2 regions of the Streptomyces sp. NPDC058051 genome follow, and region 2 is predicted to be linked to the other one. Evidence: predicted binding sites of a transcription regulator. Region 2 holds the regulator's gene; the other holds the start of a gene.
What was found. Region 2 encodes HrcA, which represses chaperone genes, less so after heat shock. Its sites were predicted from a motif close to TTNGCACTCNGNNNNNCNGAGTGCNAA; they were not measured.

Region 1 (10,959 bases), on a different contig from region 2:
AACGCAGCGCAACGCAACGCAACGCATCGGCCCCCGGAACCAGTTGGGATGCTGGTGATCGATCCGAGGGTTGATCGATGCGGGGGTTGGTCGACGCGGGGGTTGGTCGATGCGAGTCTCTTCGCCCCGTCGAGCTTCGGTTCGGCGGGGCGAAGAGACCCCGTGGCCGACCTACAAGGACCTGACCCGCGGCTGAACCGCTGCCCATACGACAACGTCGGCCCCCAGGACCACAACAGGGTCTTGGGAGCCGACGTCGTGCCAGGGCCCGCATCAACCGACGGTTTCCCCGTCGGCTCCAGGGGCCGAGGCGTTACAGCTGTACAGGAACTGCCGATCCGTCAGGATCAGAAGTCCATGTCACCGCCCGGCATGCCGCCCGGGGCGCCCGCGGATGCCTTCTCCGGCTTGTCGGCGATGACGGCCTCGGTGGTGAGGAACAGAGCGGCGATGGACGCGGCGTTCTGCAGGGCGGAGCGCGTGACCTTCGCCGGGTCGAGGATGCCCTCGGCGATCATGTCGACGTACTCGCCGGTCGCGGCGTTCAGACCGTGGCCGACGGCCAGGTTGCGCACCTTCTCGACGACGACGCCGCCCTCAAGACCACCGTTGACGGCGATCTGCTTCAGCGGGGCCTCCAGCGCCAGCTTGACGGCGTTGGCGCCGGTCGCCTCGTCACCCGAGAGCTCCAGCTTCTCGAAGACGGCCGAGGCCTGGAGCAGAGCCACGCCACCACCGGCGACGATGCCCTCCTCGACGGCGGCCTTGGCGTTGCGCACCGCGTCCTCGATGCGGTGCTTGCGCTCCTTGAGCTCGACCTCGGTCGCGGCACCGGCCTTGATGACGGCCACGCCGCCGGCCAGCTTCGCGAGGCGCTCCTGGAGCTTCTCGCGGTCGTAGTCCGAGTCGGAGTTCTCGATCTCGGCACGGATCTGGTTGACACGACCCTGAACCTGGTCGGTGTCACCGGAGCCGTCGACGATCGTGGTCTCGTCCTTGGTGATGACGACCTTGCGGGCGCGGCCGAGCAGGTCGAGACCGGCGTTCTCCAGCTTGAGGCCGACCTCCTCGGAGATGACGGTGCCACCGGTGAGGATGGCGATGTCGCCGAGCATGGCCTTGCGGCGGTCACCGAATCCGGGCGCCTTGACGGCGACGGACTTGAAGACACCCTTGATCTTGTTCACGAGCAGGGTCGACAGGGCCTCGCCCTCGACGTCCTCGGCGATGATCAGCAGCGGCTTGCCGGACTGCATGACCTTCTCCAGCAGCGGAAGGAGGTCCTTCACGTTGCTGACCTTGGAGCTGACGATCAGGATGTACGGGTCGTCGAGGGACGCCTCCATACGCTCCATGTCGGTGGCGAAGTACGCCGAGATGTAGCCCTTGTCGAAGCGCATACCCTCGGTGAGCTCCAGCTCCAGACCGAAGGTCTGGGACTCCTCGACGGTGATGACGCCTTCCTTGCCGACCTTGTCCATGGCCTCGGCGATGAGCTCGCCGATCTGGGTGTCGGCGGCGGAGATGGAGGCGGTCGAAGCGATCTGCTCCTTGGTCTCCACGTCCTTGGCCTGCTCCAGGAGGGCGGCGGAGACGGCCTCGACGGCCTTCTCGATACCCCGCTTGAGAGCCATCGGGTTGGCACCCGCGGCGACGTTGCGAAGGCCCTCGCGCACGAGCGCCTGGGCGAGAACGGTGGCGGTGGTCGTACCGTCGCCGGCGACGTCGTCCGTCTTCTTGGCGACCTCCTTGACCAGCTCCGCACCGATCTTCTCGTACGGGTCCTCCAGCTCGATCTCCTTGGCGATGGACACACCATCGTTGGTGATCGTGGGGGCGCCCCACTTCTTCTCAAGGACGACGTTGCGACCCTTGGGGCCAAGGGTGACCTTGACGGCGTCGGCGAGCTGGTTCATGCCGCGCTCGAGACCGCGCCGGGCCTCCTCGTCGAACGCGATGATCTTGGCCATGTGAAGTGGTCCTCCCGGACAGGGGTGGATTGCTCCGGACCGAGTGGCGCCCGCGACGGACGGCCTGCGTGACCGGTGGTTCCTTGCCCCACCGGACCTGCGGGCCTCACCGGCCCGGTCCAAGTTCTGTCACTCTCACCTGGAGAGTGCTAACGCCAATGATTAGCACTCGACCCCGGAGAGTGCAAGCGTCCCCTTCGGGATGTGGACGACGTCGGCCAAGCGACACGCACGCGCGGACGCGGACGACACCACGCGCGGACGCGGACGCGCGGAGGGCCCGTACCTCTGGGGTACGGGCCCTCCGCGCGTGAGTGGTGTCGTTGGCCGACCGCGCCGAACTCAGCCGACGGCGAGCTTGACCATGTCCGCCTGCGGCCCCTTCTGGCCCTGCGAGATCTCGAACTCAACTCGCTGACCCTCTTCGAGGGTGCGGTAGCCGTCCATCTGGATCGCACTGTAGTGGACGAAAACATCCGCACCACCGTCGACCGCGATGAAGCCGTACCCCTTCTCCGCGTTGAACCACTTGACGGTGCCCTGAGCCATGCCTAACTCCCCTATTACTGGCCCTTGCGCAGGACCGCACTTCGCGGACCCGGGTCAGAACTCACCCCCCGTCAGGGGAGGGTGTGTGCGCCGGAACGCGTCGACCGCGGCTGAATGTATCTGCCCAACTGCCCTCTGCAACAGGTCAATCGGACGAGAATTCTGAGCCGCACCGATCGCCCGAATATGAGGAATTCATAATATTCCTGGGCAAGTCGGGCCGGGCAAAGGTGACTTTTGGCGCATGGAGATCGCACACTTTGGCTGCTTCTTGTCGCGGCCAGGCGCATTCTTATCTGCGGGCGGCGCGAGCAGCTGGGGGGACTTCCCACACTCTACCGCGCTCAACCATGCAGAATTGCCCCCTCCGCTTCTCTCGCAGAGGGGGCAATTCCGATATCGCTGTCAGGCCGGAAAGGCGGTCAGCAGCCGCCCGCCACAGCCGGGATGATCGAGATCCCGGCGCCGTCCGGCGTCGCCGTCTCCAGGCCGCCCTCGAAGCGCACGTCGTCGTCGTTGACGTACACGTTCACGAAGCGGCGCAGCTTGCCCTGGTCGTCCAGGACGCGGGCGGCGATGCCGGGGTGGTTCTGCTCCAGGGACTCGATGACCTGGGAGAGGGTCGCGCCCTCGGCCGGGACCTCGGCCTGGCCGCCCGTGTAGGTGCGGAGAATGGTGGGGATGCGGACCTTGACGCTCATGAGGGGTGCCTTTCTTCAGTCTCGGGTGGTCAGCTGCCGGCGAGGCCGGCGGCGCGGAAGGCGTCCAGGCTCGGCCGGATCGTCGCGGTCGCCTGCGAGGTCGCGGCCACCGCGTCCAGGGTCTTGAGGCCGTCGCCGGTGTTGAGGACGACGGTGGTCAGCGTCGGGTCGAGCAGGCCCGCCTCGATGAGCTTCTTCGTCACACCGACCGTCACCCCGCCCGCCGTCTCCGCGAAGATGCCCTCGGTGCGCGCCAGCAGCTTGATGGCGTCGACGACCTGCTCGTCGTCGACGTCCTCGACCGCACCGCCAGTGCGGCGGGCGATGTCCAGGACGTACGGCCCGTCGGCCGGGTTGCCGATCGCCAGGGACTTGGCGATGGTGTTCGGCTTCTGGGGCCGTACGACGTCGTGTCCGGCCTTGAAGGCGGTGGAGACGGGGGAGCAGCCCTCGGCCTGGGCGCCGAAGATCTTGTAGGGCTTGTCCTCGACGAGGCCGAGCCTGATCAGTTCCTGCAGCCCCTTGTCGATCTTCGTGAGCTGCGATCCGGACGCGATCGGGATGACGATCTGGTCGGGCAGCCGCCAGCCGAGCTGCTCGCAGATCTCGTACGCCAGGGTCTTGGAACCCTCGCCGTAGTACGGGCGCAGGTTGACGTTGACGAAGCCCCAGCCCTCGCCGAGCGGGTCGCCGATGAGCTCCGAGCAGAAGCGGTTGACGTCGTCGTAATTGCCCTCGATGCCGACCAGCTCGCCGCCGTACACCGCGGCCATGACGACCTTGCCCTGCTCCAGGTCGTGCGGGATGAACACGCAGGAGCGGAAGCCGGCGCGGGCGGCGGCGGCACCCACCGCACCGGCGAGGTTGCCGGTGGAGGAGCAGGAGAGCGTGGTGAAACCGAAGGCGCGGGCGGCCTCGACGGCGATGGCGACGACACGGTCCTTGAAGGAGTGCGTCGGGTTGCCGGAGTCGTCCTTCACGTACAGGCCGCCGGTGACGCCCAGCTCGCGGGCGAGGTTGTCGGCCTTGACCAGCTTGGTGAAGCCGGGGTTGATGTTGGGCTTGTCCGCGACATCGGCGGGGACCGGCAGCAGCGGCGCGTAACGCCAGATGTTGTTCGGTCCGGCCTCGATGCGCTTCTTCAGCTCGTCGGGAGAGCCGCTCGGCAGGTCGTACGCCACTTCGAGCGGCCCGAAACAGGACGCACAGGCGAAGAGGGGGCCGAGCTCGAAACGCTCGCCGCACTCGCGACAGGAAAGCGCCGCGGCGGGGCCGAGATCGACAGCGTCGTCGGAAGAATTGGTGCTTACTGCAACAGTCTGCGCAGCCATGGTGGCGAGGCCCTTTCTCCTCATCTTCCTCGCGACGCATTTCGCCACGAGACGGAATTGGCACCTTCCCCACCTGACCTCGCGGTCGGCAGGAGGGTTGCCGGGACTTCAACGGGCCGTTCCCTCAGTCCCTCTGGATGAGCGCTATGGCACTGGATCGTCGATCCAGGCGTTTTTCGGCGGACGGACCCCGACATGCGAGGGTCATCCGCGTTGTTCAAGACTGTAACCGAAGCACCGGACTGTTGAGATAGTCGTCCGAACCGCGAGATGGATCACATACAGGGAGTATCGAGCGTGCTGGAAGAGGTCGAACACTGGCTGGCCAGGCGTTCCTGGTCCGCCACCGACCGCCCGCTGGACCGGCTGCTCGCCGCCAAGGCCCGGGAGCCGCGTCGCGGGAGCGTGAGCGTCGTCCTGCCCGCGCTGAACGAGGAGGCGACGGTCGGCGAGATCGTCGCGACGATCCGGCGCGAGCTGATGGAGAAGGTCCGTCTCGTCGACGAACTCGTGGTGATCGACTCCGGTTCCACGGACGCCACCGCGCGGGTGGCCCGGGAGGCCGGCGCCCGGGTGGTGCACCGGGACGCGATACTCCCCCGGATACCCGCCGTGCCCGGGAAGGGCGAGGTCCTGTGGCGGTCGCTGCTGGTGACCGGGGGTGACATCGTCGCGTACGTCGACGCCGATCTGAAGGACTTCTCGGCGGACTTCGTCTCCGGCATCGTCGGCCCGCTCCTGACCGAACCGGACGTGCAGTTCGTCAAGGCGATGTACGACCGCCCCTTCGGCGACACCGCCGGTCAGGGCGGTCGCGTCACGGAACTGGTGGCCCGCCCCCTGCTCAATCTGCACTGGCCGCAGCTGGCCGGTTTCGTCCAGCCGCTGGGCGGCGAGTACGCGGTGCGCCGCTCCCTCCTCGAACGGCTTCCCTTCCCCGTCGGCTACGGAGTGGAGCTGGGACTCCTGGTCGACGCGCTGCACACGGTGGGCCTGGACGCACTGGCCCAGGTCGACGTGGGGGTGCGCAGACACCGCCACCAGGACGGCCAGGCCCTCGGCCGGATGGCGGCGGCCATCTACCGGACCGCGCAACTCCGACTTTCCCGGGGTCACTTAGTACGGCCGTCGCTCACCCAGTTCGAACGCGGCGAGGACGGCTTCGTCCCGCACACCCATGCGGTGGACACCGAGGAACGACCCCCGATGCGTGAGATCGAGGAGTACGTCTCGCGCCGCGCGGCCTGACTTCGCACGTTTGGGCGGTTCGTGATCGGGCTAGATTCCGCAACATGGTCTCCGAGCACGAAGCCCCGTCCGAAGCCTTGTCCGAAGCCCCGTCCGAAGCCTTGTCCGGGGCCCGGCCCGATGCCTCGTCCGGGGCCCGGTCCGCTGCGCAGGTCCTCGTCGCGTCCAACCGCGGCCCGGTCTCGTACAGCCTCGCCGTGGACGGGACGCTCGACGCGAAGCGCGGCGGCGGCGGGCTCGTCTCCGGGCTGAGCGCCGTCAAGGACAAGCTGTGGGTGTGCGCCGCGCTCGGTGACGGGGACCGGGAAGCGGTCCGGCGCGGGGTCGGTGAGCAGGGCGTACGGATGCTCGACATCGACGCGGCCGTGCACGCCGACGCGTACAACGGCATCGCGAACTCCGTGCTCTGGTTCGTCCACCACATGCTGTACCAGACACCGCTGGAGCCGGTGTTCGACGCGGAGTTCCGGCGGCAGTGGGCGTCGTTCGAGGCGTACAACCGGGCCTTCGCCGAGGCGCTCGCCGAGGAGGCGGGGCAGGGCGCGGCGGTGCTGGTGCAGGACTACCACCTGGCGCTGGTGCCCGGCATGCTCCGCGAGCTCCGCCCGGACGTGCGGATCGGCCACTTCTCGCACACCCCGTGGGCGCCCGCCGACTACTTCCGGCTGCTCCCCGACGACATCGCCGAGCAGGTGCTGCGCGGCATCCTGGGCGCGGACCGGGCGGCCTTCCTGACCCGGCGCTGGGCGGACGCGTTCACCGGCTGCTGCGCGGAGATCCTGGGCGGCACCGGACAGACCAGGATCGGAGTGCACGGGCTCGGCGCGGACGCGGAATTCCTGCGCGAGCGCGCGCACGAGGCGGACGTGGACGAGCGGATGGCGGCGCTGCGCGAGCAGATCGGCCCGGGGCGGAGGACGATCGTACGCGTGGACCGGACAGAGCTGTCCAAGAACATCGTGCGCGGCCTGCTCGCCTACCGCGCACTCCTGGAGGAGCGGCCGGAATGGCGTGAGCGCGTCGTCCATGTCGCCTTCGCCTATCCCTCGCGCCAGGACCTGGCGGTGTACCGCGACTACACGGTTGAGGTGCAGCGGGTCGCCGACGAGATCAACGCGGTGTACGGCACGGCGGGCTGGACCCCGGTCGTGCTCCACGTCAAGGACGACTTCGCCCGCTCGCTCGCCGCGTACCGGCTGGCCGACGTGGCACTCGTCAACCCGATCCGCGACGGCATGAACCTGGTCGCCAAGGAGGTCCCGGTCGTCTCCGACCACGGCTGTGCCCTCGTGCTGTCACGGGAGGCGGGGGCGTACGAGGAGCTGGGCAGCGACGCGGTCGTGGTGAACCCGTACGACGTGTCCGCGACAGCGTCCGCGCTGCACGAGGCGCTGACGATGGCGGACGACGAACGGGCCGCCCGCACGGAACGGCTGGCCGCGGCTGCGGTGGCACTGCCGCCGCAACAGTGGTTCCTGGACCAGCTGGACGCGTTGCGCCGGGAGTGAGCGGGGGCGGGGGCCGTACCCGTACCCGTGCCCGTACCCGTGCCCGTGTCTGCGTCCGTGACCGGCGGATCCCGTCCGCCGTCTGCTGTGGGCGGACGGCGCGACGCGTCAGGGACGGCCCGACGGACGGTGGACGGCGCCACGCGTCAGGAAGGGCCCGGCTGGAGGCGGTGGGCGAGGGCCGCCAGGAATCCGACGACGGCTTCCGGGCCGTTCAGCAGCAGATCGGCCCGTTCGGCCAGTTCGGGCACTTCGGCGCTGCCGCTGCACACCAGCAGGCCGGGGATGCCGTCGGGGCCCTCGGCACGGAGCTTCTCCACCGCGGCGTACGCGGCGAGGTCGCCCAGGTCGTCGCCCGCGTACAGGACGGACTCGGCCCCCGTCTCCCGGACGTACCGCGCAAGCGCCACACCCTTGTCCGTGCCCGGCGGGCGCAACTCCAGGACCAGGCGGCCCGGTTCGACGATCAGACCGTGCCGGGCTGCGAGTTCACCGAGCGGGGTGCGCAGGGCCTCGAACGCCGCCTGCGGGTCGGCGGCGCGGCGGGTGTGGACGGCGAGCGCCTGGCCCTTCTCCTCGATCCACGTGCCGCGCCACGCGTCGAACCGGTCGAGCACGCCCGGGAGTTCGGCACGCACCGCGGCGATGCCGGGGTGCGGGGCGGGGGTGTCGACGGTGCCGGTCGCGGCGTCCCAGCGTTCGGCGCCGTAGTGGCCGAGGACGACGAGGTGATCGAGTCCCGACACCCCGGCGAACCCGCCGTGCCGGACCGCGACGCCGGCCGGGCGGCCGGTGATCACGGCGATGGAGGCCACGTGCGGGGCGAGGGCCGCCAGGGCCCCGACCGCGCCCGGGTGGGCGCGGGCCTGTTCGGGGTCCGGGACGATGTCGGCCAGCGTCCCGTCGAAATCGAGCGCGATGACGGCGCGGTCCGGGCGGGCGAGGATCGCGGCAAGGGCTTCTCGGCCGGGTGGGGTGCTGGGGGTGGGGAGCTCGGACGGGATCTCGCTCGGCGCGGGTACGTGCGGGTTGCTGCCCATGAGCCGAGCCTATAGCGGCGACACGGCGTCGGTCGCGCCTCCGGCGGCCCCAAGGGCAGCCTGGACCGACGGAAACCGGGTCGACGGAATCCGGGTCGGGGGAATCCGGGTCGACGGAATCCGGGTCGGGGGAATCCGGGGCAGGGACAAGGAGCGGCCTGGCGGGACAGGGGCAGCCTGTAGGGACAGGGGCGGCTGGCCGGGGCAGGGGCCGGCCTTGCCGGGGCACGGGTGGTCTGCCGGGGCAGCCACGGGGCGGGACGGCATCCCGTCAGCGGCGTCCCCGTCGCGCGTCGCGGACCCGGCGCAGGCGGTTCACCGTCACCGGGTCCTCCGCCAGCGCGCGCACGTCGTCGAGCAGCGCGTTCAGCAGCTGGTAGTAGCGCGTGGGCGAGATGCCGAGCTGTTCGCGGATCGCGCGCTCCTTCGCTCCGGGCCCGGCCCACGACTGCCGTTCGACGGCGAGCACGGCACGGTCGCGGTCGGACAGGCCGACGGGTCCGGTGGAGCTGCCCGCGACGTCGGGACCGCCGACGAGGTCGGGACTGCCCGTGGCATCGGGACCGTCCGTGGCGTCGGGACCGTCCGTGGCGTCGGGACCGTCTGTGGCGTCGGGACCGTCTGTGGCGTCGGGACCACCCGCGAGGTCGGGACCACCCATGGCATCAGGACCGTCCGGACCGCGCGTGGCGTCGGGGCCGTCCGCAGCTGCGGGGCCATTCGGAGGAACGGTCATATCAGCCAATCTATCGCCCGGCCGGAACGCCGCCGGACGACGCCCCGCCTCCTCGTACGCTGCCCCGCCTCCTCGTACGCTGCCCCGGCTCCCCCGTCGCCGTCGCGTCCGCGGGGCGTTCGGCGAGGCGGCCGGGCCCGTGTCCGGACGGCTCATGAGGTCATTGCCCTCGGCCTGCGCCGACTGCTAAGCAGGTTGCGGAGCAAGGCCCTTCATGGTCCGAACCTTTGCGCCGCCGCTGTGCCGCACCGCCCGCATCGTCACCGTCCCACGCCGCAAGGAGCCGTCCAGCATGTCTCGTACCGCATCAGAAATTGCCACCCAGCCCGGCTGCTGGCGGCGTGCCGCAGAGGCGGGAGCGGCGTTCGACGGGCTGCCGCGGCCGGGTGAGCGGGTCGCCGTCACCGGGTGCGGCACCTCGTGGTTCATGGCCATCGCGTACGCGGCGCTGCGCGAGGCGGCCGGACAGGGCGAGACGGACGCGTACGCCTCGTCGGAGTTCCCGGCCGGCCGGCCGTACGACCGGGTGGTGGCGATCACCCGTTCCGGTACGACGACCGAGGTGCTGGAACTCCTGCGCGAGCTGCGCGGCAAGGTCGCCACCGTCGCGCTGACCGCCGACCCGAAGACGCCGGTCATGGACGCCGCCGACGCGGTCGCCGTGCTGGACTGGGCGGACGAGGAGTCGGTCGTCCAGACCCGGTTCGCGACCACCGCGCTGGCCTTTCTGCGGGCCGGCCTGGAGGCGTCCGGCCCGCTTCCGGCCGGAGTGAAGACGGTCGCCGCCGCGGCGGTCGACGCGGAGCTCGCGGTGACGGAACCGCTGGACGAGGCGGTGGTCTCGGCCGAGCAGTGGACATTCCTCGGGCGCGGCTGGACGTACGGACTGGCCCAGGAGGCCGGGCTCAAGATGCGTGAGGCGGCGGGCGCCTGGACGGAGTCGTACCCGGCGATGGAGTACCGCCACGGCCCGATCTCGATCACCGGACCGCACCGCGTCGCCTGGGTGTTCGGCGCACTCCCGGACGGACTCGCCGGCGAAGTGGCGCGGGTGGGCGGCACCCTGGTGGCGCATGCCACCGCGGACCCCATGGCGGACCTGATCCGGGCGCAGCGGCTGGCGGTCGAGCTCGCGGAGGCGAAGGGCTACGACCCGGACCACCCCCGCCACCTCACGCGCAGCGTGATCCTTCCGTCCTGAGTCCGTCACCGAGCCCACCGCTCCGGATGCGCGGGCGCGATTTTGTATGTATGCGCAACAAACCGGGATAGTGGACTAGACCTTTTTGATTCCGCGGGCGAAACTGTTTCCCGTGAAACACGTCATCGCCCTCGATGTGGGCGGCACCGGAATGAAGGCCGCACTGGTCGGGGCGGACGGCGCCCTGCTGTACGCGGCTCGGCGGGCCACCGGCAGAGAACGCGGCCCCGACGCCGTCGTGGAGTCGATCCTCACCTTCGCCGCGGACCTGCGGGCGTACGGCGAGGAGCACTTCGGCGAAAGCGCTGTCGCGGCCGGTGTCGCCGTGCCGGGCATCATCGACGCCGAGAAGGGGATCGCGGTCTACGCCGCGAACCTGGGCTGGCGCGACGTACCGATGCGCGAACTGCTCGGCGGACGGCTCGGCGGTGTCCCCGTCGCGCTCGGCCACGACGTGCGCACCGGCGGTCTCGCCGAAGGCCGGATCGGCGCGGGCAAGGGCGCCGACCGCTTCCTCTTCGTGCCGCTGGGCACCGGGATCGCCGGTGCCATCGGCATCGCGGGCACCATCGAGGCCGGCGCGCACGGGTACGCGGGCGAGATCGGCCACATCGTGGTCCGGCCGGACGGCCCGGACTGCAGCTGCGGCCAGCGCGGCTGCCTGGAGACCCTGGC
Region 2 (10,959 bases):
GTCTCCGCGAAGACCGGTGTCGGCGTGGACGCCCTGCTCGACCGGGTGGTCAAGGACGTCCCGGCCCCGGTCGGCGTGGCCGACGCCCCCGCCCGCGCGATGATCTTCGACTCGGTCTACGACTCGTACCGGGGCGTCGTCACGTACGTCCGTGTCGTCGACGGCCAGCTCAACAAGCGCGAGCGCATCAGGATGATGTCCACCGGTGCCGCCCACGAGCTGCTGGAGATCGGGGTCTCCTCCCCGGAGATGACCCCGGCCGACGGCCTCGGTGTGGGTGAGGTGGGCTACATCATCACCGGTGTGAAGGACGTCCGGCAGTCCAAGGTCGGTGACACCATCACCTCCCTGAACAAGGGCGCGACCGAGGCGCTGGGCGGCTACAAGGACCCCAAGCCGATGGTGTTCTCGGGCCTGTACCCGCTGGACGGCTCCGACTACCCGGACCTGCGCGAGGCGCTCGACAAGCTCCAGCTCAACGACGCCGCCCTGGTGTACGAGCCGGAGACGTCCGCCGCGCTCGGCTTCGGTTTCCGTGTCGGCTTCCTCGGTCTGCTGCACCTCGACGTGATCCGTGAGCGGCTGGAGCGCGAGTTCGGTCTCGACCTGATCGCCACCGCCCCCAACGTGGTCTACCGCGTGGACATGGAGGACGGCAGCGAGCACATCGTCACCAACCCGAGCGAGTTCCCCGAAGGCAAGATCGACAAGGTGCACGAGCCCGTCGTGCGCGCGACGATCCTCGCGCCCAGCGAGTTCATCGGCGCGATCATGGAGCTCTGCCAGAACCGGCGCGGCACCCTGCTCGGCATGGACTACCTCTCCGAGGACCGGGTCGAGATCCGCTACACCCTGCCGCTCGCCGAGATCGTCTTCGACTTCTTCGACCAGCTGAAGTCCAAGACGCGGGGGTACGCCTCCCTCGACTACGAGCCCACCGGCGAGCAGAGCGCCCAGCTCGTCAAGGTCGACATCCTCCTGCACGGCGACAAGGTCGACGCGTTCTCCGCGGTCACGCACAAGGACAAGGCGTACGCCTACGGCGTGCGGCTCGTCGCCAAGCTGCGCGAGCTCATCCCGCGGCAGAACTTCGAGGTGCCGATCCAGGCCGCCATCGGCTCCCGGGTCATCGCCCGTGAGACCGTCCGCGCCATCCGCAAGGACGTCCTCGCCAAGTGTTACGGCGGTGACATCTCCCGTAAGCGGAAGCTGCTGGAGAAGCAGAAGGAGGGCAAGAAGCGGATGAAGATGGTCGGCAACGTGGAGGTGCCGCAGGAGGCCTTCATCGCCGTGCTGTCGACGGACGAGTCGGGCGGGGACGGCAAGGCCAAGAAGTAGCTTCCGGTCGTGAGGCCGACGGGCCCCCGTGTCGCAACGTACCGCGACGCGGGGGCCCGTTTGTTATGAAGCGGCGCCCTATTGCCTCTTACGCGGCGGACGCGGGCGCTCTACCCTGATCACGGCCTCTTAGTTACTCGCCAGTTAAACAAGCGGGGCCGAGCGCCGCAGCCGCAGGACAGGAAACAGGACGAGCGTGCCAGGACGGGCAACGCAGGACCAAGCGCACACACGAGCGCGGGAACACACGTAGGAACAGCACCTAGCAGTCAGCAGCAATCAGCAGCCGGTCGTGAAGCACTGCCGCAGGCCCGGAGGATGTCGTGAGCGACACACAGACCTTGATCGAGAACCGACCGCCCTCCGTGGCGAACCTCTTCATCGACCGCGTGGAGGCCACCCCGGACAAAGAGGCCTACCGCTACCCGGTCCCCGCGGCCACCGGCGAGGGGCCCGACGACTGGAAGTCGCTGAGCTGGGCGCAGGCTGCCGAACGGGTGTACGCCATCGCGGCAGGGCTGATCGGTCTGGGTGTGCGGCCGGAGGAGCGGGTTGCGCTCGCCGCCAGTACGCGAGTGGAATGGATCCTCGCCGACCTCGGCGTGATGTGCGCGGGAGCCGCCACCACGACGGTCTACCCGTCGACCAAGGCCGAGGAGGCGGCGTTCATCCTCTCCGACTCCGAGAGCCGCATCCTGATCGCCGAGGACGCCACTCAACTGGCCAAGGCCCGCGAGCGCCGCACCGAACTGCCCCACCTCGCCCATGTCGTCGTCATCGACGCCGAGGGCGCAGAACCCGCCGAGGGCGATCCCGAGGGCTGGGTGCTCACCCTCGCCGAGCTGGAGGCCCGCGGCGCGGAGCACCTCGCCGAGCACCCCGACGCGATCAAGGAGCGGGTCGCCGCCATCACGGCCGATCAGCTCGCCACCCTGATCTACACCTCGGGCACCACCGGCCGCCCCAAGGGCGTACGGCTGCCGCACGACAACTGGTCGTACATGGCCAAGGCCACCGTGGCGACGGGTCTCATCACCCAGGACGACGTCCAGTATCTGTGGCTGCCGCTCGCGCACGTCTTCGGCAAGGTCCTCACCTCGGGGCAGATCGAGGTCGGGCACGTCACCGCCGTGGACGGGCGGGTCGACAAGATCATCGAGAATCTGCCGGTCGTCCAGCCGACGTACATGGCCGCCGTCCCCCGTATCTTCGAGAAGGTCTACAACGGCGTCGCCGCCAAGGCGCGGGCCGGCGGCGGGGCCAAGTACAAGATCTTCCAGTGGGCGGCCGGGGTCGCCCGGGAGTACGCGACGGTCTCACAGGACAACTTCCGGCGCACCGGCGTGGCCTCCGTCCCGTTCGGACTCGGTGCCAAGCACAAGGTCGCCGACACCCTCGTCTTCGCCAAGATCCGTGAGGCCTTCGGCGGCCGGCTGCGCGCCTGCATCTCCGGCTCCGCGGCACTCGCCCCCGACATCGGCTACTTCTTCTCGGGCGCCGGCATCCACATCCTGGAGGGCTACGGCCTCACCGAGACCAGCGCCGCCTCCTTCGTCAACCCGGGCGAGGCCTATCGCACCGGCACGGTCGGCAAGCCGCTCCCCGGCACCGAGGTACGGATCGCCGACGACGGCGAGATCCTGCTGCGCGGCCCCGGCCTGATGCAGGGCTACCAGGGGCTCCCGGAGAAGACGGCCGAGGTGCTGGAGGCGGACGGCTGGTTCCGCACCGGCGACATCGGCGAGCTGTCCGTGGACGGCTACCTCCGGATCACCGACCGCAAGAAGGACCTGATCAAGACGTCCGGCGGAAAGTACATCGCTCCGGCGGAGGTCGAGGGACAGTTCAAGGCGGTCTGCCCGTTCGTCTCGAACATCCTGGTGCACGGCGCGGACCGCAACTTCTGCACCGCTCTGATCGCGCTCGACGAGCCGACCCTCCTCGGCTGGGCCGCCGAGAACGGCCTGGGCGGCAGGACGTACGCCGAAGTGGTGGCGTCCCCGCAGACCGTGGAACTCGTCGAGGGCTATGTGAAGCGGCTCAACGAGGGGCTGCAGCGCTGGCAGACCATCAAGAAGTTCCGGCTGCTGCCCCGCGATCTCGACATCGAGCACGGCGAACTGACGCCCAGTCTCAAGCTGAAGCGGCCGGTCGTCGAGCGCGCGTACAAGGACCTCATCGACGACATGTACGTGGGAACCCGCGAGGTCTGACCCCGGACCTTCCCGCCGCAGGCCGCACGGTGCGGCTGCTCCTGTTCTTCTCCGCTCACTTTCTCCGCTCACTTCGGCAACTCGTCGCTTATGGGCAGGGTCCATCTGTCACTCTGTCGGTGTCGTCAGCGGCGCCAGAGAACAGAGCAAGATACAGACAGAGCGAGAACAGGTCAGGAGCTGCACCGTGGGGCCCATTCCCTTGCAGCGGGACATCGTTCAGCGTCCCGGTATCACCGTCGGCCATGCGGACGCACGGCCCGTCGCCCATACGTCCCTGCCCGGAAACCTCCTCGCGCCCTCCGCCGCCCGCCGGTTCGTCCAGGCCGCGCTCACCGAGTGGACCCGGCTCGGACTGCCGACGGCCGTCGGCGTCAGTGAACGCCTGGCCGACGACGCGGCGGTCGTCGCCAGCGAACTGGTCACCAACGCGGTCGTGCACGCCGGGACCAACGTCGAGGTGCTCTGCCGGCTTGAGGAGGCCGTCGAGGACGAGGCCGCGGCCCTGGTGCTGGAGGTCTCCGACCACCACCCGGCCCGCACCGTGCGCAGCGAACGCGAGGAGGACGACGGCGCGGCGGACACGGCAGCGGGAGCCGCCCACTCCGAGGCCGAGGACCCCGACGACTACGGGCGCGGGCTCCAGCTCGTCGGCACCCTCGCCGAGCGCTGGGGCATCACCTACCGCACCGGCCTCAAGACCGTCTGGGCCCGGCTTCCCGTCGACGACTGGAATCCGTTCCCCGAACCGTCGGAAGAACCCGGTCTCCCGCAGGGGCTGCGTGCCGCCGAACTGCTCGCCCCCAGCGCCCGCCGGGCCCTGCGCGACGACGCGGACTGGGCCGGCCGCGGCGCGCTCTCGTTCCTCGCCGAAGCCTCGGACCTGCTCGCGGGCCAGCTCGACGAGGACATCGTCGCGGCGCTCTCGGGACAGTTATTGGTGCCCAGACTCGCCGACTGGTGCGCGATCTGGCTGGAGCCCGAGAACGGCGGCCCCTCGGCCGTTCCCAGGCTCGCCAGCGTCTGGCACCGGGACGAGGCCGAGACCGGGCAACTGCGTGCGGCACTGGAGCAGGACCCGATCCGGCTGCCCGAGCGGGTGGGCACCGGGCCCGTCTCTCTGCCCGGGAGCGAGGAGGACGAGGCCGAGGGGGAATCCGACGGGCGCGCCGCCTCCGCCCTCGCCTACCGGATCACCTCGGGTGGCCGGACCCTCGGCGCCGTACTCCTCGGCCGGGAGGACATGGCACGCGTCCCCGACGAAGTGACCGCCCTGATCGAGGACTTCGTACGCCGCGTCGGCCTCGCTGTCGGCGCCGCCCGCGCCTATACCCGGCAGGCCACCATCAGCCGCATCCTGCAACGCGCCCTGCTGCCCGGCAAGGTCGCCGACATACCCGGTGTCACCAGCTCACTGGTGTACGAGCCCAGCGACGACGGCGTCGTCGGCGGTGACTTCTACGACATCTTCCCGTGCCCCGGCGACCGCTGGTGCTTCGTCCTGGGCGACGTGCAGGGCAGCGGACCCGAAGCAGCCGTCGTCACGGGCCTCGCCCGCCCCTGGCTGCGGCTGCTGGCCCGGGAGGGCTTCGGCGTCGGCGAGGTGCTGGACCGGCTCAACAGACTGCTCCTCGACGATGCGATGGAGGCTGCCGAGGCGGCTGCCCTCATGGTCGCCGCGGCGGGCGGCCAGCAGACGGCGGACACCGGACAGTCCCGCTTCCTCTCCCTGCTGTACGGCGAACTCGTGCCGCTGCCCGGTGGTGGCGTGCGCTGCACCCTCGCCAGCGCAGGCCACCCGCTGCCGCTGCTGCTGCGGCCCGATGGAGAGGTGCGCCCGGCCGCCGAGCCGCAGATGCTGCTCGGGATCTTCGACGACGTCGCCTACGAGAGCCAGAGCTTCGATCTCGCGCCCGGCGACAGCCTGCTGTGCGTCACGGACGGTGTGACGGAGCGCCGCTCCGGGGTGCTGATGTTCGACGACGAGGACGGCCTGGCCCAGGCGCTGGCCGACTGCACCGGACTCTCGGCGGACGGGATCGCGGACCGGATCAAGCGCGCCGTGCACGAATTCGCCGAGCGGCCGCCCGACGACGATCTGGCGCTGCTGGTGCTCCAGGCGGGGTGAGAGGCGGCGCGTGGGCGCGGCGGACGTGGCGGGCGTGGCGGTCCGTGATCCCCGGCGGGACCGGACGGTTCGGCGGCGAGTGACAATGGGCGGTATGCCTTCCGTACTGCCCGATGGTGAACCCGTACCCGACGACGGCGCGCTGCCGCGCCATGCCCTGGAAGGCGCCGCCGACCGGCCTCTCGGCTTCTACCTGCACGTTCCCTACTGCGCGACCCGCTGCGGGTACTGCGACTTCAACACCTACACGGCCACCGAGCTGCGCGGCTCGGGCGGTGCGCTGGCCTCCCGCGACAACTACGCCGCCCATCTGATCGGCGAGGTCCGCCAGGCCCGCAAGGTCCTCGGTGACGATCCGCGTCCGGTCCGTACGGTCTTCGTGGGCGGTGGCACACCGACCCTGCTGGCCGCCGCGGACCTGGTCCGGATGCTGGGGGCGATCCGCGACGAGTTCGGGCTCGCGGACGACGCCGAGATCACCACCGAGGCCAACCCGGAGTCCGTCGGTCCGGCCTATCTGGCCGAGCTGCGGGAGGGCGGCTTCAACCGGATCTCGTTCGGGATGCAGAGCGCCCGGCAGCACGTGCTGAAGATCCTGGACCGCACACATACGCCGGGGCGGCCCGAGGCGTGCGTCACCGAGGCGCGGGAGGCAGGCTTCGAGCACGTCAACCTCGACCTGATCTACGGCACGCCGGGGGAGTCCGACGACGACTGGCGGGCCTCGCTGGACGCGGCGATCGGGGCGGGGCCCGACCATGTGTCGGCGTACGCGCTGATCGTCGAGGAGGGCACACAGCTGGCCCGGCGGATCCGGCGCGGCGAGGTCCCGATGACCGACGACGACACCCACGCGGACCGGTACCTGATCGCGGACGAGGTGATGGCCGCGGCGGGCTTCTCCTGGTACGAGGTGTCCAACTGGTCCCGCACGCCCGAGGGCCGGTGCCTGCACAACGAGTTGTACTGGCGCGGCGCCGACTGGTGGGGCGCCGGCCCCGGAGCGCACAGCCATGTCGGCGGGGTGCGCTGGTGGAACGTGAAGCATCCGGGTGCGTATGCGCAGGCCCTGGCCGAGGGACGGTCGCCCGGGGCCGGGCGCGAGATCCTCTCCTTGGAGGACCGGCGGGTCGAGCGGATCCTGCTGGAGCTGCGGCTCGCGGACGGGTGCCCGTTGTCGCTGCTGGCACCGACCGGGCTGGCCGCGGCGGAGCGCGCGGTCGAGGACGGGCTGCTGGAGCGCGCCCCGTACGGCGAAGGGCGAGCGGTGCTCACCCTGCGGGGGCGGCTGCTGGCGGACGCGGTGGTCCGGGACCTGGTGGACTGAGCACCGGGGCCGGTGCGGGACGAGGCGCCCGCGGCTGACGCCCTGTGCGCCCCCGCAGACCGTATGGGCCCCCGCCGGGCTGTACGAGCCTCCACGGGCTGTACGCGCCCCGATACGAGCCTCCACGGGCTTTACGCGCCCCCATACGAGTCTCGGCGGGCCGGTACGCGCCCCCGCGGGGCCGTACGCGCCCCCGCGGACCCGGTACGCCCGCGGCAGCCCCCATGCCTCCGTCGTCACGAAGCGACCGCTATGCCTCCGTCGTCACGAAGCGGCCCCTATGCCTCCGTCGTCACGAAGTCGATGAGATGTTCCACGGAGCCCAGCAGCGACGGTTCCAGATCCCGGTACGAACGCACCGTGGACAGGATGCGCTGCCAGGCCGCGCCGGTGTTCTCCGGCCAGCCCAGCGCGCGGCACACGCCCGTCTTCCAGTCCTGGCCGCGCGGGACCACCGGCCAGGCCGCGATGCCCACGGACGACGGCTTCACCGCCTCCCACACGTCGATGTAGGGGTGGCCGACCACCAGCACGTCCGGGTTCGACACCTGGTCCGCGATCCGGGACTCCTTGGAGCCGGGAACCAGGTGGTCGACCAGGACACCCAGCCTGGCGTCCGGGCCGGGCGAGAACGCGCGCACGATGGCCGGGAGGTCGTCGATGCCCTCCAGGTACTCGACGACCACGCCCTCGATCCGCAGGTCGTCGCCCCAGACCCGCTCGACCAGCTCCGCGTCGTGGCGGCCCTCCACGTAGATCCGGCCGGCCCGCGCGACCCGGGCGCGCGCCTCCGGTACCGCGACCGACCCCGAGGCGGTACGCAGCGGACGTGCGGGACCGGCCGCCGAGGGACGCACGAGGGTGACCACCCGGCCTTCCAGGAGGAAGCCGCGCGCCTCCATCGGGAACACCCGGTGCTTGCCGAACCGGTCCTCCAGGGTCACGGTCGGGCCCTGGGCCGTCTTCTCGCAGCGGATCACGGCACCGCAGAAACCGGTGGAGACCTCTTCCACCACCAGATCGGGCTCGGCGGCGACCTCGGGAACGGGGGCGGACCTCTTCCACGGCGGGGTCAGGTCCGGCTGGTAGCTGCGCATCGGATGACGATAGGACGATCAGGTGTCACGACACGCCGAAGAGTGCGGCCAGCCGGTCGCGCTGGTTCCGCACGAACGCCGCGTCCACCACCGCCCCGTGGCCCGGAACGTACACCGCGTCCTCGCCACCCAGCGCCAGCAGCCGGTCCAGCGCGGCCGGCCAGCGGGCCGGGACGGCGTCGGGGCCCGCCTGCGGTTCACCGGACTCCTCGACCAGGTCGCCGCAGAGCACCACCGCGGGGGAGCCGGGCACGAGCACCGCGAGATCGTGACCGCTGTGGGCGGGGCCCACGTTCGCCAGCAGCACCTGACGGCCGCCGCCCAGATCGAGCGTCCACTCGCCGCACACCTCGTGCCGCGGCACCACCAGCGCATCGGTGGCCTCGGCCGCATCGTGCTCGGACACTCCGTGGCGCACCGCGTCGGCGCGCAGAGCGTCCGCCCCGCGCTCCAGCAGGGCGGCCATGCCGACGGCTCCGTACACCTGGGCGCCGGAGAAGGCGCCGATGCCCAGGACATGGTCGAAGTGGGGGTGGCTGAGTGCGATATGCGTCACCCTCCGACCCAGCAGGGTCTGTGCCTGGGACCGCACCCGGACGCCTTCGCGGAGGGTCGAACCGGTGTCGTAGAGCAGCACTCCGTCCGCTCCGGCGACCAGCGCGACGGTCGCGTCCCACCCGGGAAGACGGCGTCTGCCCACTTCGTGACCGAGTCGCTCCCAGCCGGACTCTTCCCAAGAGGCGTTCATACCAGGACGCTATCGGCAACGACCTGCGCAGTCCCGCGATACCGTGACCGGTCGCTCTTGCTAGCCCCCCACTCCGCCGCCGTACACTGACCGGGGGGTTGCTGGCACTCGTGAGGACAGAGTGCCAGGCGGATTCCTGGGAACGGAACAGGAACGGCCCGAGAACCACCGAGGAAACTCAGCTGGAGGTGTGCGCGATGCTCAGCGAACGCAGACTCGAAGTGTTGCGCGCCATCGTCCAGGACTATGTCGGCACCGAGGAGCCCGTGGGCTCCAAGGCGCTCACCGAGCGGCACAAGCTGGGGGTCTCCCCGGCCACCGTCCGCAACGACATGGCGGTGCTGGAGGATGAGGGCTTCATCGCCCAACCCCACACCAGCGCGGGACGCATCCCCACGGACAAGGGGTACCGGCTCTTCGTCGACCGGCTCGCGGGCGTCAAGCCGCTCTCGTCGCCGGAACGCCGCGCCATTCACCATTTCCTCGACGGTGCGGTCGACCTCGACGACGTCGTCGGACGCACCGTGCGGCTGCTCGCGCAGCTGACCCGGCAGGTCGCCATCGTGCAGTACCCCTCGCTGACCCGGTCGACGGTCCGGCATGTGGAGCTGCTGTCGCTGGCGTCCGCCCGGCTGATGCTCGTGCTGATCACGGACACCGGCCGGGTCGAACAGCGCATGATCGACTGTCCTGCTCCGTTCGGTGAGACCTCTCTCGCCGATCTGCGGGCCCGGCTCAACAGCCGGGTCGTCGGACGCCGTTTCACGGACGTCCCGCAACTGGTGCAGGATCTGCCGGAATCCTTCGAGAGCGAGGACCGGGGAACCGTGTCCACCGTGCTCTCCACCCTGCTCGAAACCCTCGTCGAGGAGACGGAGGAGCGGCTGATGATCGGCGGCACCTCCAACCTCACCCGCTTCGGGCACGACTTCCCCGTGATGATCCGGCCGGTGCTGGAGGCATTGGAGGAGCAGGTCGTGCTGCTGAAGCTGCTCGGCGAGGCCACGGACTCGGGCATGACCGTACGGATCGGGCACGAGAACGCCCATGAGGGCCTCAACTCCACGTCCGTCGTCACGGTCGGCTACGGTTCGGGCGACGAAGCAGTCGCCAAACTCGGCGTGGTCGGACCGACCCGCATGGACTACCCCGGAACGATGGGAGCGGTACGCGCAGTGGCACGTTACGTCGGACAGATCCTGGCGGAGTCGTAAGTGGCCACGGACTATTACGCCGTACTCGGCGTGCGCCGCGACGCATCTCAGGACGAGATCAAGAAGGCATTCCGGCGGCTCGCTCGCGAGCTGCATCCGGATGTGAACCCCGATCCGAAGACGCAGGAGCGGTTCAAGGAGATCAACGCCGCCTACGAGGTGTTGTCGGATCCGCAGAAGAAACAGGTCTACGACCTCGGCGGTGACCCGCTGTCCGCCTCCGGCGGCGGTGGCGCGGGCGGATTCGGACAGGGTGGCTTCGGCAACTTCTCCGACATCATGGACGCGTTCTTCGGTACGTCGTCGCAGCGCGGACCCCGTTCGCGCACCCGGCGCGGCCAGGACGCGATGATCCGGCTGGAGATCGATCTGGCCGAGGCCGCGTTCGGCACGACCAAGGACATCCAGGTCGACACGGCCGTCGTCTGCAAGACGTGCAACGGCGAGGGCGCCGCCCCCGGCACCTCCGCCCAGACATGTGACATGTGCCGCGGTCGCGGCGAGGTCTCCCAGGTCACCCGGTCCTTCCTGGGCCAGGTCATGACCTCGCGGCCCTGCCCGCAGTGCCAGGGCTTCGGCACGGTCGTGCCGACGCCCTGCCCGGAGTGTGCCGGTGACGGCCGCATCCGGTCGCGGCGCACGCTCACCGTGAAGATCCCCGCCGGTGTCGACAACGGCACCCGCATCCAGCTCGCGGGCGAGGGCGAGGTCGGCCCCGGCGGCGGCCCGGCCGGCGATCTGTACGTGGAGATCCACGAGTTGCCGCACGCGGTGTTCCAGCGCCGCGGCGACGACCTGCACTGCACGGTCACCATCCCCATGACGGCGGGCGCGCTCGGCACCAAGGTGCCGTTGGAGACGCTCGACGGCCTGGAGGAGGTCGACATCCGGCCC

Region 1: a site for HrcA is predicted at 2,133-2,159, ahead of groL (chaperonin GroEL). Genes of this name have one in related genera too.

Annotation. Positions count from the first base shown of each region.
Region 1 is NZ_JBHVRW010000019.1:74,436-85,394, reverse strand. It holds gene groL (chaperonin GroEL) at 348-1,970, opposite strand; gene ACFVUT_RS26560 (cold-shock protein) at 2,313-2,519, opposite strand; gene ACFVUT_RS26555 (MoaD/ThiS family protein) at 2,942-3,220, opposite strand; gene thrC (threonine synthase) at 3,250-4,551, opposite strand; SAM riboswitch class I at 4,569-4,695, opposite strand; gene ACFVUT_RS26545 (glucosyl-3-phosphoglycerate synthase) at 4,849-5,799, shown strand; gene ACFVUT_RS26540 (trehalose-6-phosphate synthase) at 5,844-7,307, shown strand; gene otsB (trehalose-phosphatase) at 7,454-8,347, opposite strand; gene ACFVUT_RS26530 (DUF3263 domain-containing protein) at 8,619-8,837, opposite strand; gene ACFVUT_RS26525 (SIS domain-containing protein) at 9,376-10,284, shown strand; gene ACFVUT_RS26520 (ROK family protein) at 10,397-10,959, shown strand, end outside.
Region 2 is NZ_JBHVRW010000005.1:339,482-350,440, forward strand. It holds gene lepA (translation elongation factor 4) at 1-1,338, shown strand, start outside; gene ACFVUT_RS11480 (AMP-dependent synthetase/ligase) at 1,662-3,551, shown strand; gene ACFVUT_RS11485 (SpoIIE family protein phosphatase) at 3,754-5,679, shown strand; gene hemW (radical SAM family heme chaperone HemW) at 5,765-7,006, shown strand; gene ACFVUT_RS11495 (DUF3097 domain-containing protein) at 7,285-8,103, opposite strand; gene ACFVUT_RS11500 (MBL fold metallo-hydrolase) at 8,129-8,851, opposite strand; gene hrcA (heat-inducible transcriptional repressor HrcA) at 9,049-10,065, shown strand; gene dnaJ (molecular chaperone DnaJ) at 10,066-10,959, shown strand, end outside.